DNA from 2 places in the Bacillus lumedeiriae genome. Region 1 is predicted to be linked to the other one. Evidence: predicted binding sites of a transcription regulator. Region 1 holds the regulator's gene; the other holds the start of a gene.

The links. The regulator CtsR, encoded in region 1, represses protease genes until heat stress. The targets are predictions, from matches to a motif close to ATGGTCAATAAAGGTCAAACA.
Region 2: QYG89_RS03935 (ATP-dependent Clp protease ATP-binding subunit) is a predicted target of CtsR. The motif match lies at 5,455-5,475, and genes of this name have one in related genera.

Annotation. Positions count from the first base shown of each region.
Region 1 covers NZ_JAUIYO010000016.1:149-10,985, forward strand. The annotation lists gene QYG89_RS14340 (hypothetical protein) at 422-658, opposite strand; gene QYG89_RS14345 (CtsR family transcriptional regulator) at 1,218-1,682, shown strand; gene QYG89_RS14350 (UvrB/UvrC motif-containing protein) at 1,704-2,246, shown strand; gene QYG89_RS14355 (protein arginine kinase) at 2,246-3,301, shown strand; gene clpC (ATP-dependent protease ATP-binding subunit ClpC) at 3,322-5,775, shown strand; gene radA (DNA repair protein RadA) at 5,921-7,294, shown strand; gene QYG89_RS14370 (PIN/TRAM domain-containing protein) at 7,394-8,488, shown strand; gene ispD (2-C-methyl-D-erythritol 4-phosphate cytidylyltransferase) at 8,504-9,190, shown strand; gene ispF (2-C-methyl-D-erythritol 2,4-cyclodiphosphate synthase) at 9,212-9,703, shown strand; gene gltX (glutamate--tRNA ligase) at 9,815-10,837, shown strand, end outside.
Region 2 covers NZ_JAUIYO010000002.1:77,217-88,053, forward strand. The annotation lists gene QYG89_RS03925 (bifunctional metallophosphatase/5'-nucleotidase) at 1-1,124, shown strand, start outside; gene QYG89_RS03930 (M3 family oligoendopeptidase) at 1,181-2,884, shown strand; gene QYG89_RS03935 (ATP-dependent Clp protease ATP-binding subunit) at 3,212-5,362, opposite strand; gene QYG89_RS03940 (YkvI family membrane protein) at 5,678-6,700, shown strand; gene QYG89_RS03945 (CPBP family intramembrane glutamic endopeptidase) at 6,753-7,361, opposite strand; gene QYG89_RS03950 (YkvS family protein) at 7,563-7,754, opposite strand; gene QYG89_RS03955 (hypothetical protein) at 7,976-8,170, shown strand; gene QYG89_RS03960 (phosphocarrier protein HPr) at 8,333-8,599, shown strand; gene QYG89_RS03965 (SDR family oxidoreductase) at 8,932-9,717, shown strand; gene corA (magnesium/cobalt transporter CorA) at 10,274-10,837, shown strand, end outside.

The sequences.
Region 1 (10,837 bases):
TTCTTTTTTATTATCTAGGATCGGAAGGCTATCTATTTCTTCTATAAACTGTCGATACATGTCTCAGCTTATTAAGCCATTATTCGACTTTGACTATTCTCGCCGCCGAAGCCATGGGATTCTTTTTCCGAACGTCACGCTTGCTTTCTTTCAAAGAAGGGGAAGAGGCGCAACTTTGGTAAACAACTCCTGAGAAGTGAATTTCTCTTCTTCACTTGCATCTTTCCATTTTTCTTCTCAAGTTTTTCAGCGTTTTGCCTTCCGTCGCCGCCGTGACGGCATGAATCTCTCCTAGATCGGTCCTTGCCGTTTTAAAAGTCATAAATGGAAACGTCTTTTTCAGGAACAGGAACGGAATAACAAAACCAGTATGCCCCGTTTCGCCAGACAACTTCCGCATAGTTGCATAATTCAAGATTTTTTAGCGAGGTGAGGAATCCATGTACGTCCGTTTTTCTTCGGAAACGATTTGTACAATAATAAACCTTTTTCCCCATAAATATTTGGCTTTTTTTGTCCGTTTTTCGCAGTTTCTTGTCTTTTTATCTGCAATTGCCTGAACAGTCTGCGAGTGAAGAATGTCCGTTTGTTTTTGAATGAACTGAATCTCTGTTTTACTCAGCCAGTTGCCATGGGTGAAGAAATAAGACGATGTCATTCTCGATAGAAGCCGCTTCCCCCTGTATCGTTCTCAGTTCCGCATATAAAGTTTCCTGATAAGAAAGTTTGAAAAGGATGCGTGACAAACATCTTCTCCCTCTTTTTTCATCTATAAGACAATGACAACAGAACGCATGTTTCAAGAAGAGTTAATGTCCAAAAATAAGAATCAGGTACCTCCGAAAACAAGCCTGATTCAACCTCACTGTCATCCCACACCTAAAGGCAGGCTAGTGCCCTTAGTGGGCTTTCTCGTTCGCAAGGTTCTGTAAATCTAATGAATTGCTATAATTATTTGTTTCAATTAATATACTGGACCTAACTAAGGTATCAATTAAAATTTTCTACCCAGGATACGGAAAATGCTTAATCAATATTTCTGTTTTATGTTTATTTTTCTTTAACAAGTGGAATATAGAAATATCATTTTTAGAACGATTAAATTTCTTGAAAAGCGTCAAAAATGATCATTAAGTACATACATTAGAATTGCAAATGATTCGTACCTTCATGTATAATTAACGTCAAATATAGTCAAAGTCAGAAATGGAGGAGGTTTGATGCGTAATATATCTGATATTATTGAGGACTATTTAAAAAAAGTTCTTGAGATGAGTGGAAGCGAAATCGTGGAAATTAAGAGAAACGAAGTAGCTGAAAAATTTCAATGTGTTCCCTCGCAGATTAATTATGTAATTAATACTCGCTTTACTATTGAAAAAGGATACATGGTAGAAAGCAAAAGGGGAGGGGGCGGCTATATTCGCATTATAAAAGTAAAAGTACACGATCAATCTGATTTAATTGAGCAATTAGTTTCTTTAGTAGGAAATCAGGTTTCGCAATCAGCTGCTGAAAACTTAATTTATCGATTGATGGAAGAAGGTGTCATTTCAAATCGGGAAGCAAAACTTATGATGAGCGTAATTGATCGTTCTGTATTATATATTGATCTTCCTCATAGAGATGAACTTCGTGCGAGAATGATTACTTCTATGTTAATGGCTTTGAAATATAAATGATTACAAGGGGGGTGGTTTGCTTTGATCTGTCAGGAATGTAAAGAAAGACCGGCTTCACTTCATTTTACAAAAACATTAAATGGCGAAAAGACAGAATTTCACTTATGTGACAAATGTGCAAGGGAAAAAAGTGAAAAATATATGTTTTCTTATCACCCAGAGTTTTCTATTGGCAATTTACTAGGTGGTTTACTTAATCTTGATTCTCCATTTTCGTCAAAACCAACTCAATACCCGCAGCAGAAAGTCTTAAAGTGTGAAAACTGTCAAACAACTTTTCAGCAATTTGTTAATAAAGGAAAGTTTGGATGCGCCCATTGTTACGAAGCTTTTCAAGAGCAACTTGCCCCCATACTAAAAAGACTGCAAAATGGAAATAATATGCACAGAGGGAAGATGCCAGAAAGAATGGGCGGCACGCTTCATTTGAAAAAAGAAATAGCCGAATTAAAGACAAGGCTTCAACAAGCAATTGTACAAGAAGAATTTGAATTGGCAGCTGATATTCGTGATCAAATCCGCTCTCTCGAAAAAAAAATGCTTTTTGAAGGAGGAGAGTTGTGATGTCTCTAGAAAGGTTTATTAATCAGGCTGTCAGTTCATGGATGAGTAATGAGGGACCTCATTGTGATATTGTTTTAAGTTCAAGGGTCCGTCTTGCTAGAAATCTAGCTGATTATCGCTTTCCTTCATTCTTAAAATCTGATGAGGCAGAGGAGATGAGCAGAAAAATCAGTGAAGGCGTACAAGAGGAATATTCGCTTGAATTGCTTACGATGGAAAATTTGTCTCCATTGCAGAAACGTGTGCTAGTAGAGAAACACTTAATAAGCCCATACTTAGCTGATTCTACTGTACATGGAGCCGTTCTTCTTTCAGAAGATGAAGACATCAGCATCATGATTAACGAGGAAGATCATATTCGCATTCAGTGTCTTTCTCCGGGCTTACAGCTCAAAGAAACATTGGAAAAGGCCAATAATCTCGATGATGCCATCGAAGCCCATGTTCAGTATGCTTTTGATGAACAGAGAGGATATTTAACTAGCTGTCCAACAAATGTCGGAACGGGTTTACGGGCATCTGTGATGATTCATTTGCCTGGGCTGGTTTTAACGAAGCAGCTCAACCGTATTATTCCTGCTATCAGTCAAATTGGCTTTGTGGTCAGAGGAATATATGGAGAAGGCAGTGAAGCTTTGGGTAACATTTTCCAAATATCTAACCAGTTGACGCTTGGCAAGTCAGAGGCGGATATAGTAGAGGATTTGATAAGTATCGTTCATCAAATTGTCGCTCATGAAAAATCAGCTAGAGAAGCTTTAATCAACATGTCTTCCATCCATTTGGAGGATAAAGTATTCCGCTCTTATGGTGTATTAGCAAATAGCCGAATTATTGAAACAAAAGAAGCAGCTCAGTGTTTATCAGATGTGAGGTTAGGAATTGACATCGGTTACATTAGCGATGTTTCCAGAAGTATTTTAAATGAGTTGATGATTTTGACACAACCAGGCTTTTTACAGCAATATGCCGGTGGACCACTCCGTCCTGAAGAAAGGGACATCCGGCGCGCTGCTTTAATCAGAGAGCGGCTAAAATTGGAAGAAAATTGTTGATGTAAAGGAGAGGGATGGATATGATGTTTGGTCGTTTTACGGAAAGAGCACAGAAGGTATTGGCGCTTGCTCAAGAGGAAGCACTTCGTCTAGGACATAGCAATATTGGTACAGAACATATTTTGTTAGGTTTAGTTCGTGAAGGAGAAGGCATTGCGGCAAAGGCTCTCTATGGACTCGGGCTTAGTTCGGAGAAAATTCAGGAAGAAGTCGAAAACTTAATCGGCAGAGGAGAAGGAAGCACCCAAACAGTCCATTACACTCCTCGTGCAAAAAAAGTAACAGAACTATCAATGGACGAAGCAAGAAAGCTTGGCCATTCTTATGTCGGTACAGAACATATCCTGCTTGGATTAATCCGTGAAGGAGAAGGTGTAGCTGCTCGTGTACTTAGTAATTTAGGCGTCAGTTTAAACAAGGCGCGTCAACAAGTGCTTCAGTTACTCGGCAGCAATGAATCTAACGGACATCAGAGTGGTTCAGCCTCGAATGCGAATACACCTACGCTTGATGGTCTCGCGCGTGATCTGACGATGATTGCCAGAGAAGGAAGTTTGGATCCCGTCATTGGCCGCGGTAAAGAAATCCAGCGTGTTATCGAAGTGCTGAGCAGAAGAACAAAAAATAACCCCGTACTCATTGGTGAGCCTGGAGTAGGTAAAACAGCCATTGCTGAAGGGCTTGCTCAGCAGATTGTCAATAACGAGGTTCCGGAAACACTTCGCAACAAACGTGTCATGACACTTGATATGGGTACGGTTGTAGCTGGAACAAAATATCGTGGTGAATTTGAAGATCGTCTAAAGAAAGTGATGGATGAGATTCGTCAGGCAGGCAATATTATTCTATTTATCGATGAGCTTCACACGTTAATTGGTGCCGGCGGGGCGGAAGGAGCTATCGATGCTTCTAATATTTTAAAGCCATCGTTAGCACGCGGTGAATTGCAGTGTATTGGTGCCACTACGCTTGATGAGTACCGGAAGTACATTGAAAAGGATGCAGCGCTTGAACGCCGCTTCCAGCCGATTCAAGTAGATGAACCGACCTTGGAAGAATCGATTCAAATTTTAAAAGGGTTAAGAGATCGTTATGAAGCGCATCACCGTGTATCTATTACTGATGAAGCAATAGATGCAGCAGTAAAAATGTCTGATCGTTATATTTCTGACCGCTTTTTACCGGATAAAGCGATTGACTTAATTGATGAAGCCGGTTCAAAAGTCCGCTTGCGTTCATTTACTACTCCTCCTAATTTAAAGGAACTTGAAATCAAGCTTGACGGAATTCGGAATGAAAAAGACGCCGCAGTTCAAAGTCAAGAATTTGAAAAAGCTGCTTCTCTTCGTGATGCTGAACAAAAATTGCGTGAAGAGTTAGAGCGGACCAAGAACAATTGGAAAGAAAAACAAGGTAAAGAGAATAGTGAAGTAACATTAGATGACATTGCGAAAGTTGTGTCCAGCTGGACAGGTATTCCAGTTTCGAAATTGGCGCAGACAGAAACGGAAAGATTGCTTAACCTTGAAGAAATTCTTCATTCTCGTTTAATTGGCCAAGAGGAAGCAGTGAAAGCTGTGTCCAAAGCTGTCCGCCGGGCAAGAGCTGGATTAAAAGATCCGAAGCGTCCAATCGGCTCTTTCATCTTCCTTGGACCGACTGGTGTTGGTAAAACAGAGCTAGCCAAAGCGCTTGCCGAATCTATGTTTGGTGACGAAGATGCAATGATCCGTATTGATATGTCCGAGTATATGGAAAAACATTCGACATCTCGTCTTGTTGGATCGCCTCCAGGATATGTCGGCTATGAGGAAGGCGGCCAGCTGACAGAGAAAGTCCGCCGCAAGCCTTATTCAGTCATCTTATTAGATGAAATTGAAAAAGCTCATCCAGATGTATTCAATATTTTACTTCAAGTATTAGAAGATGGACGTTTAACTGATTCAAAAGGCCGGACAGTCGATTTCCGTAATACGGTATTGATTATGACATCGAATGTAGGAGCCCAATCCTTGCGCCGCAATAAGTTTGTCGGCTTTAATATCCAGGATGGTGAACAGGACTTCCAAGATATGAAGGGCAAAGTAATGGAGGAGCTTAAGCGGGCATTCCGTCCGGAATTCATTAACCGTATTGATGAAATTATCGTCTTCCATGCATTAGAGAAAAAGCACTTAAAAGAAATTGTGACATTAATGTCCGATCAATTAACGAATCGTCTTAAAGAACAAAATATTATTGTTGAATTGTCTGATCGGGCGAAAGAGAAGATTACTGATGAAGGTTACGACCCAGAGTACGGGGCACGCCCTCTGCGCCGTGCATTACAAAAACAAGTGGAAGATCGCTTATCAGAGGAATTATTAAAAGGCAACATTTCAATAGGACAGAATGTGTTAGTGGATGTAGAAGGCGATGAGTTTATTGTGAAAGTACAAGAATCATCAGTTGCAGAACCATCAGCTGTAAAATAAAGAAAGAGGCTGTCCTACAAGTGCCTGGCTCCTCCTATATAAGCCTGTGTATAGTATGAATCTATACACAGTGCTGGAGGCGCCTGGCCTTTTTCTTATTATGGGCCAGTTCTTTTTTAAGCATAATGGAGGAGGTGTAATCAACGTGGCGAAGAAAAAAACAAAATTTACTTGTCAGTCTTGTGGTTATGAATCGGCAAAGTGGATGGGCCGGTGTCCTGGCTGTGGAGAATGGAATCAAATGGTGGAAGAAGTAGCGATTACAGGGACGCCTAAAAGGACGTTTATGCATTCAGAGCAGACAACGGCGTCTAAACCAACAAAGCTTACCGATGTGACAACGGTCCAGGAACCGCGTGTAAAAACGAAATTGAAAGAATTCAACCGGGTACTTGGAGGAGGTGTGGTTCCTGGCTCACTCGTACTGATTGGGGGAGATCCGGGAATAGGGAAGTCCACTTTGTTGCTGCAAGTTTCTGCGCAGTTGGCAGCAAATAAAAGCAGGGTATTATATATTTCTGGAGAAGAGTCCATTAAACAGACAAAATTAAGGGCAGAACGGCTTGCTGTAAAGGAAGAAGATCTTTTTATTTATTCAGAGACCAACTTGCAGCTCATTCATTCATCGATTGAACAGCTTTCGCCATCTTTTGTTATTATTGACTCAATTCAAACGATCTATCATCCGGAAGTGACATCTGCTCCGGGAAGTGTGTCCCAAGTAAGGGAATGTACCGCTGAATTGATGAGGATAGCGAAAATAAATGGGATTGCTATTTTCATTGTAGGACATGTAACGAAAGAAGGTTCAATTGCTGGACCTAGATTATTGGAGCATATGGTGGATACTGTGTTATATTTTGAAGGAGAGCGCCACCACACGTACCGTATTCTAAGGGCGGTCAAAAACCGTTTCGGTTCCACGAATGAGATGGGGATTTTTGAAATGAAGGAGGAGGGACTTGAGGAAGTAGAAAACCCATCTGAAATTTTCTTGGAGGAACGTTCACAAGGGTCTTCAGGTTCTACAGTTGTTGCTTCTATGGAAGGCACAAGGCCGGTACTCGTTGAAGTTCAAGCATTGATTTCGCCGACCGTTTTTGGGAATCCCCGGCGAATGGCTACTGGTATTGATCACAATCGCGTGACTTTATTGATGGCGGTACTAGAGAAAAGGGTTGGTCTTTTACTGCAAAATCAAGATGCCTACTTAAAAGTGGCAGGCGGTGTAAAGTTAGATGAACCAGCGATTGATCTTGCGATTGCTGTTAGTATCGCCTCCAGCTTTCGGGATCAGCCGACGAATCAAACAGACTGCATCATTGGGGAGGTTGGATTAACAGGAGAAGTACGCCGTGTGTCAAGAATAGAACAGAGAGTCTCTGAAGCAGCCAAGTTAGGGTTTACAAGGGTCATTCTCCCTGCGAATAATCTTGGAGGCTGGAAAGTGCCAGAGGGGGTAGAAGTGGCCGGTGTAGCTACTGTTAATGAGGCATTGCAGCTGGTTTTTGGCAGATAAGTGCTGGTTTTTCTTTTTGGGACCTTGAGATGTTTTTGCAAAAAAACGACTGCATGTGGAAAAAAGTGTTTATACTACTAATAGGGAGGTGAAGTAAGAATGTTGAAACGTCTTGTGCAAGCGGGTTTTATTATTTTAGGAGGAACGTTAGGCATTATTCTTATTCCGGACTTATTAGCATTAATTCATTTAGATCATCTAACCTTAATTAATAACCCGTATGTTGCAGTAATTATAGGGGCTATTATTTTCTATATGCTGACATTTTGGGTGATGGACTACATCATTGATTTTGTTAAGTGGATGGAAGACCGAATTGTCACGGCACCCTTGACGGACATTCTTTCCGGCAGTTTAGGATTAATTCTAGGGTTGATTGTAGCTTTTTTAGCAGGGAACACGTTGAATTCAATAGAAATACCAATTGTAAATACGGTTGCTCCAATTTTCCTAACGATATTATTAGGCTATCTTGGCTTTCAGGTCGGCTTTAAAAAGCGTGATGAAATTACGAGCTTGTTTTCAATTAACAGAAGTGGCAAAAAGAAAGAGTCTGGCGCATCTGAAGGGTCATCTGTTGTACAAAAATCCTATAAAATTTTAGATACGAGCGTAATTATTGATGGGAGAATTGCGGATATTTGTCAAACTGGCTTTTTGGAAGGATGCTTAATTATCCCGCAATTTGTTCTTGAAGAGCTGCAGCATATTGCTGATTCTTCAGACACGTTAAAACGCACGAAAGGCAGAAGAGGGCTCGATATATTGAACCGCATTCAAAAGGATATTGCGATAGAGGTAGAAATCGTTGAGCGGGATTTTGAGGACGTTCACGAAGTGGATAGTAAACTAGTCAAGCTGGCTAAGGAAATGAACGGAATTGTTGTGACCAATGATTTTAACTTAAATAAAGTATGTGAACTGCAAAAGGTACAGGTGCTTAATATTAATGACTTGGCTAATGCGGTGAAGCCGTTAGTCATTCCGGGCGAAGAAATGAGTGTCCTTGTTATTAAAGACGGGAAAGAGCAGCGGCAGGGAATTGCTTATTTAGATGACGGAACGATGATTGTTGTAGAAGGTGGCCGCGAATATATCGGTAAGCAAATTGATGTAATTGTGACGAGCGTTTTGCAAACGTCAGCGGGACGGATGATTTTTGCTAAGCCAAAGCTAGTAGAAAAAGCGCTTTAAAGGAGCAGGAGAAACATGAATTATCAAGTAATTATTCCAGCTGCCGGCCGGGGAACGAGAATGAAGGCAGACAAAAATAAGTTACTGCTTTTGCTGCAGGGACGTCCAGTTATCATCCACACGCTGGAAGTTTTTGAGGAAGATCCGAATTGCGACGGGATGATCCTCGTTGTTCATCGGGAAGAAGTGGCGACATTCTCAAACTTGGTTCGTGACTACAATCTATCTAAAGTGCGGAAGATCGTGCACGGCGGCAGTGAAAGACAACAAAGTGTATACAATGGATTAAAAGAAATAGATGAAGCGGAAGTCGTTCTCGTTCACGATGGAGCAAGGCCGTTTATTACTGCTTCTATTATAGGACAGCTGGTTGAAAAGGCTAAAGACGGGGGAGCAGCGATCGCAGCTGTTCCCGTAAAAGATACAATTAAGCGTGTCGAAGGCGGCACCGTAATTGAGACTGTCGAACGCTCAAGCTTGTGGTCAGTTCAAACGCCACAAGCTTTTCGCGTGCCGCTGATTTTACAGGCGCACGAACAAGCACAAAAAGATGATTACGTTGGAACAGATGAGGCATCTTTGGTGGAAAAGATTCATGTCCGTGTGCAAATTGTAGAGGGAGACTATGATAATATAAAATTAACGACACCAGAAGATCTTGTTTTCGCGGAAGCTATTATTCAAAAAAGAAAGTCACTATAAAGATTGAAGGAGAAAAAAACTATGTTTAGAATTGGACAAGGCTTTGATGTGCACGAATTTGCAGAAAATCGTCCATTAATTATCGGAGGGATAAAGATCCCCCATGAAAAGGGCTTAATTGGGCATTCAGATGCCGATGTTTTACTGCATACGATCGCAGACGCTTGTCTCGGAGCGATTGGAGAAGGAGACATCGGCCGTCATTTTCCAGATACAGATCCAGAGTTTAAAGACGCAGATTCTGCTGTTTTGCTCCAGCATGTATGGAAGCTTGTGAAAGAGAAGGGATATTCCCTAGGAAATGTTGACTGCACAATTATGGCACAAAGACCAAAAATGGCTCCTTATATCGCGCAGGTTCAACAAAGAATAGCAGAATTGTTAGAAACAAACGTTTCACAAGTGAATGTGAAAGCGACAACAACAGAAAAGTTAGGATTTGTCGGCAGGGAAGAAGGAATCGCTGCACAAGCAGTTGTCCTTTTAATAGCAAAAGAAAATAAATCAGTTTAAGGGTGTCCAAACTAGACTTTGTCTGTCATCTCATGAATCTTCTTTTCTCTAGAGGCAGGCGATGGTAAAATAAATAGAGCTATATGAACGAGATTAGAGGAGGAGTTAGAAATGGCAAATGATATTCGTGTGCGCTATGCACCGAGTCCGACAGGCCACTTACATATAGGAAATGCGCGTACAGCGCTTTTTAATTATTTATATGCCCGCAGCCAAGGCGGAAAATTTATTATTAGAATTGAAGATACCGATCAAAAGCGAAACATTGAAGGCGGCGAAGAAAGCCAGCTGAAGTATTTGAAATGGCTCGGCATTGATTGGGACGAAAGTGTGGACAAGGAAGGGGAATACGGCCCTTACCGCCAATCCGAACGGAACGATATCTATAAGAAATACTATGATCAATTACTAGAAGAAGACAAGGCATATAAATGTTATTGTACAGAAGAAGAATTGGAAGCTGAACGGGAAGCTCAGCAGGCAGAAGGCAAAGATATGGCTGGTTACTCAGGTAAGTGCCGCCACTTAACGGCAGAAGAGCGTGCAGCGAGAGAAGCGGAAGGACGGGAACCGAGCATTCGTATTAAAGTCCCTGCTGGAGAAGTGCTGACGTTTACGGATATGGTGAAAGGCGAAGTGTCTTTTGAGTCAGATGGAATCAATGATTACGTCATCGTGAAAAAGGATGGTACACCGACGTACAACTTTGCTGTAGCGATAGATGACCATTTAATGAAGATGTCGCACGTATTACGCGGTGATGACCATATTTCTAACACACCAAAGCAGTTGGTCGTCTATAATGCATTGGGATGGGAACCACCGGTTTTTGGCCACATGACATTGATTGTTAATGAAAGCCGTAAAAAATTAAGTAAGCGTGATGAATCCATTATTCAATTTATTGAGCAATATAAAGAGCTTGGCTATTTGCCAGAAGCCTTATTTAACTTTATTGCTTTGCTCGGCTGGTCTCCAACTGGAGAAGAAGAAATCTTTTCTAAAGAAGAGTTTGTTGAGATGTTCGATGCTAGCCGTTTATCTAAATCACCAGCTTTATTCGATCAGCAGAAGTTATTATGGATGAACAATCAATATATGAAAAAGGCAGAGCTTGATCAAGTAGTATCGCTT
Region 2 (10,837 bases), on a different contig from region 1:
CGACTTGTTACATACCAAATTGGGAAAAACCGTCCCATATTCGCGGATTGACCTTCTGTGATGCTGTTGCTGCCGCGAAGAAATGGGTAAAACATATTAAAGAAGCCGAAAAACCCGATCTAATGGTTGTTTCTTATCATGGTGGATTTGAAGTGGACCTTAGCAGTGGAGAAAGAATTGAAACGAAAGAAAAAGGGGAAAATCAAGCATACCGAATTTGTACGGAAGTAGAAGGAATTGATGTATTATTAACAGGCCATCAGCATCGAATAGCGGCTGAAATGGTGAATGGTGTAGCCGTTGTTCAACCTGGATTTAGCGGGGCAGGAATCGGACAGGTGACGGCTGAGTTTCATGTGTCAGGAGAAAAAATAGAATTAAGCGATCTTTCCGTTGAAGTGATAGAAGCCAAGCATTTTGAAGCAGACGAAGAGGTTCTTGCATTAGTAGAAACGGAAGAGCAGCAAACACAGCAATGGCTCGATGAGGTCATTGGAAAAATCGATGGAGATATGTGCATTCAAGATTCTTTTCAAGCAAGGTTACAAGAACATCCGCTCATCGAATTGATTAATCGGGTACAAATGGAGGCAGCTGAGACAAACATTTCGTGCACAGCTCTTTTTCATAATGAATCGCGGGGTCTTCCGTCTGAAGTCACGATGCGGGATATTGTGTCCAACTACATTTATCCGAACTCATTAATGGTCATTGAAATCACAGGGGAAGAAATGAAACAAGCTTTAGAACGCTCAGCTTCTTATTTCACGCTGCTTCCGGATGGGAGCCCTGGAGTGAGCCCTAAGTTTTCCCATCCAAAACCGCAGCATTACAATTACGACATGTGGGAAGGGATTCAATATACAATAAATATCAATGAAGACGCGGGAAGTCGAATTGAGCAATTAACTTATCATGGACAGCCCGTGGAAGCACAGAAACGCTATCGGGTTGTGATGAATAACTATCGTGCAGGCGGAGGCGGCGATTACTGGATGTTTAAAGGTAAACAAGTGATAAAAGAAATACAAACAGACATGGCGGAATTGCTTGCAGATTATATAAAAAGGCATGGAACGATCAAGGCAGAGGCTGATCATAATTGGAAGGTGATTTATTCATAATTTGTATGCAGAGGAAAGAACGGCAGCAAGTGAACCATAAGAAAGGGGTGGCCTATATGAAGTTTAACGAGTATATGTATGAGCGGCCAGATATAGAAAGAATCGAGAAAGAAACTGCCCAATGGCTGAAGCATTTCAAAGAAGCAGAGAGTGTAGAAAAACAAGTAGAGGCACTGAACCAGCTGAATGATATTCGCAATCATGTTAGTACAATGGCCGATCTATGTTACATTAGGCATACGATTAACACGAATGATTCATTTTACAAGGGGGAGCAAGAGTATATAGATGAGGTTTCGCCGAAAATGGAAGGAATCGCATCCCGAATCAATGAAGCCTTGTTGTCTTCTTCTTTTCGAGAGGAACTGGAAAAACAATTTGGCAAGCAGCTGTTTCTTTTAGCAGAAGCTCAAGTGAAAACTTTTTCCGAAGAAGTTCTTCCGCTGCTAGAAAAGGAGAATAAGCTGTCTTCGCAGTATACTCAGCTCGTTGCCTCTGCGCAAATTGAGTTTCAAGGAGACGTGTTGACTCTAGCTCAGATTGAACCGTTTACTGAAGCAACCGATCGGTCTGTACGGAAACAAGCAACAGAAGCCCGCTTTTCTTTTTTTGCCGATCATGAAAAACAGTTTGATGCGATTTATGACGAATTGGTACAAGTACGGACGGAGATCGCCCGTAAACTTGGCTTTCAAAACTTTGTCGAGCTAGGCTATCTTCGTTTAAAGAGAGTAGATTATGATGCGAATATGGTGAAGGGGTACCGGGAGCAAATAAAGAAGTATATTGTTCCTCTTGCTAATAAGCTGAGAAAGATACAGGCAGAACGAATCGGTTTAAAAGAGTTAAAGTTTTACGATGAAGGATACCAGTTTACAACAGGTAATGCCAAGCCAAAAGGGCCGGCGGAGTGGATCATTGAGAACGGCCGGAAAATGTATAAGGAGCTTTCAGAGGAGACGGATGAATTTTTTACATTTATGCTCCGTCATGAATTAATGGATCTCGTCGCCAAAAAAGGAAAAGCGGGCGGAGGATATTGTACATATATTTCCGATTACCATTCGCCGTTTATTTTTTCTAATTTTAACGGAACATCCGGGGACATTGACGTATTGACTCATGAAGCGGGACATGCATTTCAAGTGTACTTAAGCCGACATTTCTCGGTTCCAGAATATTTATGGCCAACGTATGAAGCCTGCGAGATTCATTCGATGAGCATGGAGTTTTTTACATGGCCATGGATGGAGCTGTTTTTTGAAGAAGATACAAATAAATATAAGTATGCTCACTTAAGTGAGGCGATTTTATTTTTGCCTTACGGGGCGGCGGTGGATGAATTTCAACACCGAATATATGAGCAGCCTGATCTTTCGCCCGCTGAGAGAAAAGCGGTTTGGAAAGAAATCGAGCAGGCTTATTTGCCTCATCGGGACTATGACGGCATTCCATATTTGGAAGCAGGCGGCTTCTGGCAGCGTCAAGGCCACATCTACGAAGTGCCGTTTTATTATATTGATTATACGCTTGCGCAAGTGTGTGCGCTTCAATTTTGGAAGCGCATGAAGGAAGATAGGGAAGCGGCGTGGACAGATTATGTAAACATTTGCAAGGTGGGAGGAAGCTTGTCCTTTACTGAAATAGTTGAGCGGGCTGGTTTAACCTCCCCATTTACCGAACAATGTATAGAAAAAGTCATTGAACCGATCGAAAAGTGGCTGGATCAAGCGGGAGAACAGCTGTTGAACGATAAATAGAATGGTTTTTATTACTTTTATTTTGGCTAAGTTACTGATTATTGTTGATTGGAGCGCTTGCAGTCCGAAGGGGGTGTCCCAAAAGTATAACTTTGAGGGGCATCAGCTTTTTTGTACAGCTCTTTAAACTTGTCCGTTGATTTCCGTTCCAGGTGTTTCGCTTTCCACTACAATCAACTGAGTGGAAAATAGTAGTGTGAAGTAAGAAGAGTAACTTCTCTTATGTTCACTAAAATCATCCAATAATATCCAAGAAAGAGAATCTGAAGGAAAAGACTGACCTGAAAAGTCGTTTTTAACGACCTTTTGGGTCAGTCTCTGTTTTTATTAGGCCATTTCAATAAGAATCTCTTTGTCTTTCAAGACCGCTTGCAATTCTTTCGTATCTTGATGATCAAGGATGAAGTCAGCGATGCCGTCTTCTAGTTGTTCTTGAATAACGCGGCGAAGCGGACGGGCCCCAAAGTCAGGGTGATAGCCAAGTTCACTTAATTGCTCTTTTACTTCAGCCGCGATGTGAAGCACGATGTCTTGTTCTTTGAGTGTGTCATTCACATCAGCGAGCATTAACTCAACAATTTGTTGTAAGTCTTCTTTTTCGAGTGGTTTAAATTCAACGATATTATCAAAACGGTTTAAGAATTCTGGTTTGAAAAAGCTGCCGAGTGAATCGAGAATCGAGCTTTCTTTCACAGCGTTATTTTTCTCAAAGCCAACAGTGATAGGTTTGATGGCTGTTCCAGCGTTACTTGTCATAATAATCACAGTATCTTTAAAGCTCACTGTTCTGCCTTGGCTGTCTGTTAAGCGGCCGTCTTCGAGAATTTGCAGGAACATATGCTGAACATCTGGATGGGCTTTTTCAATTTCATCCAGTAAAATAATGCTGTATGGATGGCGGCGCACTTTTTCAGTCAGTTGTCCCGCTTCTTCATGGCCCACATAGCCTGGAGGAGAACCAATTAACTTAGACACGCTGTGTTTCTCCATAAATTCACTCATATCCAGCCGGATCATCGCTTCTTTAGAGCCGAATAATTCTTCTGCAAGCGATTTTGTCAGCTCTGTTTTACCGACTCCTGTTGGGCCGACAAATAAGAAAGATCCAATTGGGCGATTTTTGGATTTTAAGCCAGCGCGGCTGCGGCGGATCGCCTTCGCTACTTTTTTAACGGCTTCTTCTTGTCCAATGACTTTTTTCGCTAAATGAGCTTCTAAATACTTCATTGTCTGCTGCTCATCTTTCTGTAGTTTACCTACTGGGATTCCTGTTTTCTCCTCTATTAACTGATGGATGTGTTCTACCGTAACAATCGGGCGTTCCGATGCTTCTTCTGTACCCGCCAATTTTTCCTCTAATGCGGCTTCTTCGTCACGTAATTTTGCAGCTTTTTCATAGTCTTCTTTTTGTAAAGCTGCTTCTTTCTCCTTCGTGATTTGTGCAAGACGTTCGCTGATTGATTCTTTATCTTGTGTGTTGATCGTTAAATTCAATTTTGAGCCTGCTTCATCGAGTAAATCAATCGCTTTGTCGGGCAAGAAGCGGTCTTGAATGTAACGGTGAGACAATTTGGCACAAGCTTCGATTGCTTCTTGTGTAAATATCACTTCATGGAAAGCTTCATACCGCTTTTGCAGACCAGATAAAATTTGAATGGCAGCTTCTACTGTTGGTTCGCTTACTTGAATGGGCTGGAAGCGGCGCTCTAGAGCAGCGTCTTTTTCAATTTGACGATATTCTTTCAAAGTAGTCGCGCCGATCAATTGAAGTTCACCACGGGCAAGAGCTGGTTTTAGTATGTTGCCGGCATCCATAGAGCCTTCGGCAGAACCCGCACCGACGATTAAATGAATTTCATCGATAAATAATAAAACATTTTTGTGAGTTTGCAGTTCCGTAATTAACTGTTTCATTCTTTCTTCAAATTGGCCGCGAATACCCGTATTAGCTACGAGGGAAGCAACATCTAATACATATACTTCCTTGCCTTTTAATTTAGCAGGCACGTCACCTTCGACAATTTTTACTGCGAGTCCTTCAGCGACAGCTGTTTTTCCCGTTCCTGGTTCACCGATCAATACAGGATTATTTTTATTGCGGCGGTTTAACACTTCAATGACACGGCTAATTTCTTTTTCTCGGCCGATGACCGGATCAATGAGACCTGTCTTTGCCATATCTGTTAAGTTGCGTCCGAATTGATCCAGGAAGTTACTGCCCCGGTTTGTCTGCGCGTGAGGCGGTGCAGAAGCCGGCTGTCCGTTTATGTGTTGTCCGTAACTAGAAAAACCGAATCCTTTGATGAACTCATCAAAAGGGAATCCTCCAAATGATTGAAAGCTCATTGAACCATCTCCAATCTCTTGTTTATTTTTTTGATAACAGTCTGAACAGAGACGAAGTTGTTTAGTTTGTCCGTTCATGTTCATGCGGAATTGAATAGTTGCTTGATGCTGCAGGCAATTTTGACACAACATACGCTTCATTCCTTTCTATATTTATCTAGTCACTTGGATGATTTTGTGTAATTATTGACTTTGACTAACTTTGATCTTTGTGACTTTATTATACTTTGACCTTTTTTGACTTTCAAGTATTTTTTATTCTTTTTTTAAGGTTATGTGAATCATTATTGTTGATGCTGTTCCTTTATTAATTGGAGTGAAAGGTGTGAGACTTCTCTGCAAATCAACAGGAGAGTTTAACCAAGCTTTTTTAAAAAGCTCTTTTTTCTTCTTGAAAGCAAAAGACAAGCATAAGGTAAAATAATACGTTTAAAGCGGGGGATGGCTTTGAGATCATGGATTGGAGCCTGCCAAGTCGCAGCTGTTTACATAGGAACCATTATTGGAGCAGGTTTTGCGACCGGTAAAGAAATCGTACAATTCTTTTCTCAGTTTGGTTTTTACGGGGTATTTGGCATTATAGTCAGCGGCTGTTTGTTTATCTTTCTCGGAGCAAAAATTATGCTGAAGGCGGTAGATCTGCAGGCAAAATCTTTTCAAGAGTTTAATTCTTATCTTTTCGGAGCAAAGTTTGGTTTTGCGGCAACGGTCGTTCAATTTCTTATGCTCGTTGGAGTGACAGGAGTTATGCTATCTGGAACTGGAGCATTGTTCCAAGAGAGGTTCCATATTCCGGCTAATGTCGGCATCTTATTGACAATCATTATAGGGTTTTTAGTTATGAGAAAAGGTGTGTCGGGCTTGCTTGTCGTCAATGTGTTTGTCGTTCCGCTTATGGTCCTTTTTCATCTTTACGCGGGGGGAGAGGCTGCAAATAGTCCAGGCTTTATGCAGAATGTTTTAATTAGGGAAGAAATGGATCAAACGTGGAAAGTATGGACCTCTCCATTTAGTTATGCAGCATTTAATTTAGCATTAGCTCAGGCGGTTTTAGTGCCGCTTGCTTTTGAAATAAAAGATAAGCAGACGATCAAACAGGGAGCATTTCTTGGAGGAGCAGTATTAACATGTTTGATGTTGGCTAGTCATGTTAGCTTAGTTCAATTGCCTGGGTTTGCCCAATATGACATTCCGATGGCACAAGTAGTTGAGCAGCTTGTGCCGGCCTTTCACTTCGTCTACGCTTTCCTTATTTACGGGGAAATATTTACATCTGTCATTGGGAATGTTTACGGTTTAAAACAGCAGCTGCAAACTCATGTGTCATGGCCGCCATCCGTTTTGCTTTTCCTTATTTTTTCTGCTGGATTTTTGTTGAGTCAAGTCTCATATGGAACTTTGCTTAGCTTGTTATATCCGCTGTTTGGTTTCATTAGTCTAGTTTTTCTTGTGTTACTTTGGAAAAAATAAACCGGGCCAATCGGCCCGGTTTATTTTTTAGCGCAAGCGCCGCATGTGTTTCCTAGAATAAAGGAAACAACACAATTAATAATAAATCAAATACAAGATGAGAGATGATGAGCATCGGAATGCTGCGTTTCCATACATATAGAGTTCCCCAGAATAAACCAGCGATAAAGGCTGCAATCACCCAAATCCATTTATCCGAGTAAATAAAGATGGAAGCATATAGGGCGGAAGCCGCCAGTATAGCTGTTAAATCATTGAAATAACTAGCAAGCCGCTTTTGGACAAATCCGCGCCAGAATAACTCTTCGCCGGGAATAAAAACGAGTATTAATACAATATAGTGCCAAGAAAACTGAGGGGAATACCAACGATACATGCTTGCTGCCTGTTTATCCCATGAAAACGGGAGGTAGGGAAGAAGAAAATGCCCTGCTAAGAACACAGCATATAAAAGCAATCCGGATAAAATTCCGTATTTTAAATAGCTTTCTGTTTTTTGTTTATCATCTATTTTTTCGCTGGTAATGGCAAAACTGATGAAGAAAAGGTTTGCGGCCGTATATAAATACCAAAAAATGTCGCGATCTGAGAATGTCATATATAGCAGCACATGTGCAACAATTACACTAAAAATCAGTCGCCAATCTTTAAGAAGCGCCATTTACTAAACTCCTCTCTCTTTCACTACAGCACTTATTTTAACAAAAGCTTGTACAAAATAGAATGAAAATCCTTTGAAATAAAAAAAGAGTAAGTGCCTGTTTGGTACAGGGAGTGTTTCTTACAGTAAGGGAGATGCTCATTAAGCGGGGGATAAAATGATTTGTGACCCATTTCGGATGAAATGGGCCACAGCAAAAGATTATGCATTTACAGAAGAATGAATAATCGTATAGTTTTTATGATTTACGACGGTTTTTTCTTCTAAATCTAAATCCCTGAAATTCTCCATGATCGTTAAATCAACAATGACTGAATTTTCATTGACCTTTTCTACGATTCCTTGTAGTCCATTTCTGAATTCAATCACATTCCCCACTTCTGCTATTGTCATCTCTTTATCTCTCCTTTGAAGGTTAATGTAAAAGTCATAACTGTTGTTTCTTAGCGATTTTTATATTAAGCTTTTGAGAGCATAGCTCAGCATTGATCGTGTTAAAATACTCTTTCATTATAATAAGTTGTCAAATAGATTACTTTACAGTTTGCCTTATTTATGGAAAAGAGTAAAGTGTTTTGCCTAATAATATAAAAAATTCAGAAAGAAGTGGAACTATGACTTTCTCTGATGCAGAGGATTTAATGAATCAATTGCAAAACGGTGAAATCGATAAGTGCCATGTCAGTAAAGAACATTTTCTTATTTTTCGGCGTGCGCTCGTTAATAGAGAAGATTTTAAACATTTTAGAGGAGTAGCTCAGCGCGGAGGTTCCGTTTTATATTACTATATGGAAGAGGCGAGAAGCTGATGAATGAATTTCTTCATTGTTTCTCCCCTCATTCGTTGAGCTTTCAGTAAAAAGCATGCTATTCTTTCAATGAGATAAAGAGGGTGTCTCGCCTCACGTTTGTAAGCCAATCTTCATGGCAACTCTATTAATAACAAGCAATAATGAAGGAGTAGATGGATCATGATCGAAAAAAAATTTACGGTAACAGCAGAAACGGGTATTCATGCCCGCCCAGCTACATTATTAGTACAAACAGCCAGCCGCTTTTCCAGCGATATTCAATTGGAACATAATCAAAAAAAGGTAGATTTAAAATCAATTATGGGTGTTATGTCGTTAGGGATCGGCCGAAATGAAACGATTCAAATCAGCACAGAAGGAACAGATGAAGAAGAAGCATTGCAAACACTTAGTGAAATGTTAAAAAAAGAAGGATTAGCGGAATAGTCTTTAATTAAAAGGCTATGCGAAATTCCCATGTTGATGTCCGCTGGAAGCACTCGCTTTCCGCTCTAATCTACAATAATCATTAAAAAAGAAAAGCAGTAAAAGAAGTATGTAAATGGAGCAGAATGGGGAATAATAGATAATAGTACAAGTAAGGTTTACTCAAGCCTTTTCATCTTCATTTTCCCCACTTTTGATGGAGTTGTCTCTTATGGGACAGCTCCATTTTTTTGTTGTTTCACTGGAATGAGGAAAATGGTGGATCGATGTAAAAAGTGAAAGAAAATTCTAAATATCATATAATCATATATACACAGGAGGGGATTATAAAGATGAATGGAGATTTTCAAGGAAAGACCGCGTTAGTTCTTGCTTCCAGTCAGGGGCTTGGAAAGGCGATTGCTGCAAAATTTGCAGAAGGAGGAGCCAACGTGATGCTTGCCAGCAGGAGCGGCAGCAAACTTGAAGAGGTAAAGCAGCAACTTGATGGAAGCAATGAAGGGCGGATTGACTACACCGTTTGTGATATAACAAAGCCGGAAGAAATTAAGGCACTAGTCAGTAAAACGGTTGAGAAATTTGGAGCGCTTCATATTTTAGTTAACAATGCGGGAGGACCGCCTGCCGGAACATTTGAGGACATGACTGACGAAAGGTGGCAGCAAGCGTTTGAGTTGAATTTATTATCGTACATTCGGACGATTCGGGAAGCGCTGCCTTATTTAAAAAATCAAGGAGGGAAAATTATTAATATTGCTTCCTCCTCGATCAAAGAGCCTATTTCAGGCTTAATTTTGTCCAATACGTTTCGTACTGGGATTGTCGGTCTTTCTAAAACACTTGCTGAGGAGCTGGCACCATATAATATTTTAGTCAACACGGTGGCACCAGGAAGAATTGCGACAGATCGATTGAAATACCTTGATCAGATTAATGCTGAAAGGCAGGGGGTATCCATCGAACAATTGGACGAGCAGATTAAAAAGAAAATACCTCTGGGCCGTTACGGGGAGCCGGAAGAATTTGCGAATGTCGTCGCCTTCCTGGCATCTGATGCTAATACATATATGACGGGAAGCAGTTTCTTAGTGGATGGCGGAATGATTCGCTCTATTTAAAAGGCGGTGTTAATGACCATTGTTGATAGTGCCGCTTTGTTGATTGGAGTGGAAAACGCGGGACTCTTTCCGGTAAAGTGTGTTTACGGGAGACCCCGCAGGCGCGACAGCGGCGAGGAGGCTCCCGGACTGCCTGCAGCGGAAATCAACAGGGTGAGTTTAACGAAGCTAAAAATAAAAAAAGTTTGTTGTTATGGTTTAATAAGCCGGGAGAGTGGGAATGATATAGTTAAGCATGATTAAGTGGAGATTCTCACTCACAACCCCCTTTTCTTTAGACCTGCCGGATGGCAGGTCTTTTTTTTGAGAGGCTAAGTTCCTGACTAGTGTTGGTTTTGCTCTTTTGTTGAGTGGAGCGATAGTGATGGACCGCCCCAGCGAAAATCAACAGGGGAGTTTGACAAATCCTTTTGAGAAGACATAAAAAGAAGAAGCATTCGGATACGCCTGTTTTTATGCTGAATCCAAGTGCTTTTTTATGTTCACTATGTTAAATTATTGTAGCATTGAAGGAATAAACAAACAGCGTTGAAAATGAAAAGCAGCGGGGAGACAGATGATTAAAATTTGTATGTTAAAAACGAATGGTGAGTTAGTGCTTGACGGTCAGCTGGAAGAAGTGAAGGCAAACGATACGGTATGGTACTGGGTTGATTTCTTTGATCCAGATAAGAAAGAAGCCAAGTTGTTAAGAGAGTTTTTTCATTTTCATCCTTTAGCGGTAGAGGACTGTCTAGATAATCAAAGCGGCCGGCCTAAGCTCGACTTTTATGAAAGCTACACTTTTTTTCTTGTTCATGCCCTTGACCATCAAACATTTGACGGAAAAGAAGCGGGGGTGTTTATGAACAGTGAAATGATAGTGACCGTTCACCAGCAGCCTATAAAGGAAATCAATGACACGTGGGAAAGTTTAAGAATGGAAAATGAAAGAACTAGGCAAGGAACAGCTGCTATTTTACATAGGTTGATTGATCGGTTTGTCGATGAGTATTTTCCGCCCGTTTACCATATTGAAGATTCGTTAAATAGCATAGATGAGGAGTTGGACAGGAATCCGAGAAACGATTTAATTGACCGCTTATTTGATATTCGTCATGATATGTCGAAGCTGAGACGA